2 regions of the Vibrio sp. 10N.261.51.F12 genome follow, and region 2 is predicted to be linked to the other one. Evidence: riboswitches for the same ligand, from Rfam matches in the RefSeq annotation. Region 2 holds a riboswitch; the other holds the start of a gene.
The links. Region 2 has a riboswitch for lysine ahead of AB4405_RS09225 (Na+/H+ antiporter NhaC family protein). Riboswitches for the same ligand answer to the same signal wherever they lie in the genome.
Positions count from the first base shown of each region.

Region 1 (3,426 bases), on a different contig from region 2:
ACCAAGCTTGTTGGAAAATCTGAACTGATGATTCCAATGGCTGGCCTTATCGATAAGGATGCTGAACTTGCACGACTCGATAAAGAAGTGAGCAAGATTCAGGGTGAGATTAAGCGTACTGAAGGCAAGCTAAGCAATGAAGGGTTTGTTGCGAAAGCGCCTGAAGCGGTTATCACTAAAGAACGTGAAAAACTGGACGGCTATAAAGAAACGTTAATTAAACTAGAAGAACAGAAACAAACCATTGCCTCACTTTAATGAGTAATGATTAAGCTTCACATAAGCTTCTATTAACGCTGGCTATTATAGTAAAAAACCGAGAGTGATAACTCTCGGTTTTTTTTATTCATTTAATATGACGGCAGACTATTTCAACACAGACTCGAGAGCTTTTAAGCACAACGCTACGTTTTCTTTGCGTGCCGCATACCCCATTAGCCCTATCCGCCATGCCTTACCGGCAAGCGCGCCTAAGCCTGAACCAATCTCCAGGTTATACTCTTCTAAAAGCTGTTGACGAACAGCAGCGTCATTGACACCCTCAGGAAAATAAACGGCGTTAAGTTGAGGCAATCGGCTTTCTTTCTCGACGACAAAAGTTAGCCCAAGTTTCTCTAAACCATCAGCCAATAATAAGTGCATGTCTTTGTGTCGTTGCCACGCGCGCTCAAGCCCTTCATTTTTCAACAGTACTAGCGATTCGTGCAGTGCATATAAGCTGTTGACGGGTGCAGTATGGTGGTAACTTCGCTTTCCTTCACCGCTCCAATACCCCAACACTAAACTTTGGTCTAGAAACCAACTTTGCACCGGCGTTTTCCGAGTTTTGATACTTTCAATCGCCAAAGGTGAGAGTGTCACTGGTGATAAACCAGGGACGCATGAAAGACATTTTTGGCTACCTGAATAAACCGCATCGAGTTGCCACTCATCAACAAGCAAAGGTACGCCACCTAACGAAGTCACGGCATCGACTATCGTCAGCATATTATTTTTCTTTGCTATCTGTCCTAGGCGCTTTGCATCGCTCACCGCACCCGTAGAAGTTTCAGCATGTACAAAGGCTAATAAGACCGCATCAGGGTTTTCTTCGATCGCTCGTTCGACTTTATCAATAGAAACTGGCTGCCCCCATTCGTCATCAACAACAATGGCTTGCCCGCCACAGCGAACCACATTTTCTCTCATGCGGTCGCCAAACACGCCGTTACGACAGACAATGACCTTATCCCCAGGCTCAATCAAATTGACAAAGCACGTTTCCATACCAGCGCTTCCAGGAGCAGAAACAGCAATAGTAAAGTCATTCTCTGTCTGAAACGCATATTTGAGCAACACCTTAAGCTCATCCATCATTCCGATAAACAACGGGTCGAGGTGGCCAATTGTCGGACGGCTCAATGCTTGTAAAACTTGTGGTGAGATATCAGAGGGGCCCGGTCCCATAAGCGTTCGATGTGGAGGGATAAAGCTAGAGATGGTCATAACAAATCCTTTTATTTTCTAATAATAATGAGTAAAAGATCTCTAAGGATAAATAGTTTGTTCTACAACGCATCTTAAATCAACAATTTCGCAACAACTTTGCTTTCTAGTATTTTTATTAATTTACACGTTCTTCATTGACATTTTCATTGTAAAAACGTTGAATAAACACGCTATCAAGCAGAAGAGGAGCACTGCCCAGGCAAGTGACAATGTGGAGCTTCAACTCCAATACATATCACCCATGGGGAGCAGTGCCGAGATAAGCTAAATTTGATGAGTTAGTTTATCGGTTAAACGGGCTGAATCCCTTTAACTGTCACCAAGCACATTGGTGAAGAGCTTCTGAGGTCTATTCTACTGTTGTATTCCTCTACTCTTAATTTCTCTTCAAAACATCGGACGTTGGGCAATTGCCCATGATATTACATTTGGAAATCCTGGAGAAAACTGTGAGCGCATTCAATGTAGCTAAATTTGGTGGCACAAGCGTAGCCAACTTCGAAGCAATGAGCCGTTGTGCTGAAATTATCGAAAATAACCCTGAAACAAAACTGGTGGTCATTAGTGCATGTTCAGGCGTGACGAATATATTGGTAGAGCTTGCTAACGGCGTAAAAGATGATGCCCGAAGAGCAGAGCTTATCGATAAACTAAGATCTATCCATGACAACATTATGGATAGCCTAAATGACGCGAGCTCAATTAAAGATCGTATTAATGCACTCATAGAGAAAATCACCACTTTATCTGAAGTAGCATGCATCGATGTCACCGCAAAACTGACCGACCACCTAGTGGCTTGTGGTGAAAGAATGTCAACACACATCCTTTCACAACTTATGAAAGAACGTGGCATCAACGCGATTCGATTTGATATTCGTGAAGTACTAAGAACAGATAATAACTACGGAAAAGCCGAGCCAGACCTTGAAGCAACAAAAATACTCGCAGACACCAAGCTAATCCCTTTATGTCAGGAACATGTTGTAATTACACAAGGGTTCATTGGTGCTGATGCTGATGGAGAGACCACAACGCTAGGTCGCGGAGGAAGTGATTATAGTGCAGCACTTATTGCGGAAGCAGTCGAAGCAAGTGGGCTAGAAATCTGGACTGATGTCCCTGGTATCTATACAACCGACCCTAGAATTGCCCCCAATGCTCGTCCAATCCCTGAGATTAGCTTTAGCGAAGCCTCTGAAATGGCTAACTTTGGTGCCAAAATCTTGCACCCATCCACTCTTTTACCAGCGTTAAGGCATCAAATTCCAGTTTTTGTGGGCTCATCTAAAGCACCACAAGACGGTGGAACTTGGGTTCGTCAAACTGTAGAAAGCGCGCCTCTATTCAGAGCACTAGCGCTTCGTAATAATCAGACGATGGTTACGCTACGTAACCCTAAAATGTTCCAAGCCTATGGATTTTTGGCAGACGTTTTCACGATACTTGCCAAGCATAAGATCTCCGTTGATCTTATCACCACATCAGAAGTAAGCGTCTCATTAACACTCGATCAGACCGACACAAGTGGTCACGCACCTGAACTACCCGCCGATGTAAAACAAGAATTAGAAGAGCTCTGTACGGTAGAAGTCAAACAAGGCCTGAGCCTAGTAGCCTTAATTGGTAATAAAATGAGCGAGAAGAAAGGATCTGCGAAAGCAGTGTTTGGCACGCTCGAAGCATTTAACCTTCGCATGATTTGTTACGGAGCAAGTCCACATAATTTATGTTTCTTACTTGATGCCGAAGTGGCAAAAGAGGCCGTGAGAAGGCTGCACGTCGACCTATTTGAATAATGTAACGTAGAACCTAGTCGTCATTAAACCTAAGCTCAAGCTACCCACTTGAGCTTTTTTAACACTTAACATTAATAGCGCTCACAGACATCAACGACTATGTGAAAATAAGTACTTTAAGACTAATAATCTTAATTTT
Region 1 covers NZ_JBFROV010000009.1:212-3,637, reverse strand. Annotated here, with positions in the region: gene AB4405_RS04785 (valine--tRNA ligase) at 1-258, shown strand, start outside; gene AB4405_RS04780 (alanine--glyoxylate aminotransferase family protein) at 367-1,485, opposite strand; lysine riboswitch at 1,662-1,838, shown strand; gene lysC (lysine-sensitive aspartokinase 3) at 1,938-3,287, shown strand.
Region 1: it holds a riboswitch for lysine, as region 2 does, so the genes downstream of both, lysC (lysine-sensitive aspartokinase 3) here and AB4405_RS09225 (Na+/H+ antiporter NhaC family protein) in region 2, are expected to answer to the same signal.

Region 2 (3,426 bases):
GCTATGAATTTAGCCGCCCAGCAATCAAGCAAGAATGCATCACTCCAACGAAAATTTACTCTCATATTGCACCTTATATGGGCGGACCAGAGAAAATTAAAAATACCAATGGTGCGGGTGATGCTGCGCTTTCAGCCCTACTGCATGACATGGCAGCAAATAAACACCATAAAGAAAACGTGCCTAATTCAAGCAAGCATCAGCATCAATTTTTAACGTACTCTTCTTTTTCTCAGGTATGCAAATACTCTAATAGAGCAAGCTATGAAGTATTGGTTCAGCATTCACCACGCTTATCACGAGGTTTGCCGGAAAGAGAAGATAGCTTAGAAGAAGCATACTGGGAAAGATAATAAAAAAGCGCCGTAAAGGCGCTTTTTTTTATATGTCTTTAAACACAATAGAATACGTGATTAAAGCTCAAATTCTTCTAGAGATTTACCTGCATCTAACGCGGCTTGGATTATTGATGGAGTACGGCCTTGGCCTGTCCATGTTTTTTCTGCGCCGTTGTCATCAAGGTATTTGTATTTAGCAGGACGCGGTGCACGTTTGCTTTTGTTTTTCGCTTTAGATTCACCAGATAATGCAGCGATTAGGTCTTCAACATCGATACCATCTTTAGCAATCATCTGTGCGTATTCGCTCAGTTTAGCTTCACGAGCTTCTCTTTCTGCTCGTTCTTCTTCATCAGACTCTCGTCTTTCAGTGACAACAATAGTAAGTTTTTCTAGTGCTTCTTCTAATTGCTCAACCGTTAGTTCACGAGCAAATGCACGTAGGCTACGAATATTAAGCAATGTTTTTGTTAATTCAGACATGACAATTCCCATGATTTTGTTTCGTTCGGCTTTAATAATAAACTTCATCGGCCATATTGACAATGAATTAGGTGTAACAAAAGTGAAAATATAATAATCTTTACACAAAATTGATAAAACTAAGAAAGATTACTTTAAGTGTTACTAATGATTACAGATGAATTTATTTAGAGACTGATGTTCACGGTATGACATTCATTAGAATGGGTTATTGATGTTTGGTTTTGTTGCATATTAATTGCAAAAAATCTTTAGTTATAAAGTTTAGTTTATAAATCTAAGTCGCTAACGGAACTTATTTGAAACGCAAATGTCCATCGCAGATATCGAAAATGTAATGGAATACCTATTATATTGATAGCCCAAAGCACAATACTAACTGCGCTCGCGCGATTAAGTCATGCTATAAGTTCACTATTAAAGTGGTATCGACATATAAAGAGGCATCAACATCGTTATTAACGTTGTTATCTTTTGCTCAATTGCCGGTCTTTTATTCCGCGAAAAACTTTCCTCCAACCTAGGCGAATGATGCCTGAATTAGCCTAGGTAATAAGGCGTAACAACCTCTTCACAACATTGATGTTGCAATTAACAGTTCGATAAGTACAATGGCGCGCACCTAATGCAAAAGTAAGAACATTCCTCTAACTGTGAGCTTATAAGTTAGTCGATGATTTTGCTTTTGATGTAGAGGTGCGACTGCGAAAAGTACTTGTCGTTGGGGTGATGCCAATGAACGACAACAAAAGGCGCGGTCGCCGAAGTGAGAATAGAAGATCAAACTATCTTGCTGGTGTTGTCTCTGAAAGGAACAACACTGCCATAGTCTATTATTTGTTAAACTATGGAGCGCTACTGTGGGGGTTGGAAAAGCAATCGCTTTTCTTTCGCTTATTCAACATTATGTTGAAATCTATGTGTTACACGCATGTCTGCAGTAGATCTCTGACCATAATTAAAACTGGTTTCTGAAGATCATGAACTTAATCGATTTTGCTTCCTCACCATTGTCATTGCTACCGCCGCTCGTAGCTTTGAGTTTGGCTATCATCACACGTCGTGTTTTACTCTCATTAGGAGTAGGTATTGTTTTAGGTGCCTTCCTTCTAAATGATTACTCTGTTGCCAATGCTGCAGGCTATGTCTTTGATACTGTTTCTGGTGTCGTAATAGAAGACGGCAGCCTGAATATCTGGAATATGAGTATTGTTGGTTTCTTGCTGCTGTTGGGCATGATGACTGCACTATTAACCTTATCCGGCGGAACTAAAGCGTTTGCCGAATGGGCTCAGTCTCGAGTTAAAAGTAAACGCGGTTCAAAACTGCTTGCCGCTTGCCTTGGTGTGTTTATTTTTGTCGATGACTATTTTAATAGTCTAGCGGTGGGAGCTATCTCCCGCCCTGTGACAGACCGCTTTTATGTGTCTCGTGCTAAGTTGGCGTACATTCTTGATTCAACGGCCGCACCAATGTGTGTATTGATGCCCGCTTCAAGTTGGGGTGCATACATCATGACGATTGTCAGTGGTATCTTAATTAGTCATGGTATTACTGAGTATTCCGCAATTGGTGCTTATGTTCGTTTAATACCGATGAACTTTTATGCCGTCTTTGCGCTGTTAATGGTATTCGCCGTCGCCTGGTTCCAACTGGACGTTGGCCCAATGCGTAAGCATGAGTTACGAGCGAAGCAGGGCATTGGCTTTGATCACGACAAAGACAATGACACAAAAGAAGCACATGAATTAAATGAAGAACTCGACATCAAAGAGAGTGATTTTGGTTCGGTGTCGGATCTTGTGCTACCTATCCTTGTTTTAATCTTTGCCATGATAGGTGCAATGTTATTTACCGGCAGTCAAGCACTCGCTTCTGATGGTTTACCATTTAACTTACTTGGTGCGTTTGAAAACACTGATGTAGGCATGTCGTTGATTTATGGCGGCAGTGCCGGTCTTGCAACAGCCGTGTTTACTGTGGTTAAGCAAAAATTAGCCTTTAAAGATATCGCGATAACCATGTGGATCGGTGCTAAATCGATGTTCGGTGCGATTCTCATTTTGTTCTTTGCTTGGTCCATTGGTTCAGTCATTGGTGATATGAAAACGGGTGCTTACCTGTCATCAACGGTTCAAGGCAGTATCGATGTTCATTGGTTACCTGTCATTTTGTTCTTATTGGCTGGCTTGATGGCATTCTCGACAGGAACGTCATGGGGCACATTTGGCATTATGCTGCCTATCGCAGGTGATATGGCTGGTGCGACGGATATCACGATGATGCTACCGATGTTAGGTGCAGTGCTTGCGGGCTCTGTATTTGGAGACCACTGTTCACCAATTTCCGACACAACGATTCTGTCATCAACCGGAGCACGTTGTAATCATATTGATCACGTATCCACTCAGTTGCCTTATGCATTGTCGGTAGCCGTCGTATCTTGTGTTGGCTTTATCGCGCTTGGCATGACCAATTCAGTTTGGATCTCATTCGCAGCTGCGAGTGTTACCTTTGTATTGGTATGCTTCGTGCTGTCAGCGTTATCACGTGCTCGAATGTCACAAGATATCAAAGCGTAATCACGCCGTGCCTATTGGCACCG
Region 2 covers NZ_JBFROV010000014.1:430,998-434,423, reverse strand. Annotated here, with positions in the region: gene AB4405_RS09235 (inosine/guanosine kinase) at 1-353, shown strand, start outside; gene AB4405_RS09230 (H-NS family nucleoid-associated regulatory protein) at 414-821, opposite strand; lysine riboswitch at 1,505-1,687, shown strand; gene AB4405_RS09225 (Na+/H+ antiporter NhaC family protein) at 1,802-3,403, shown strand.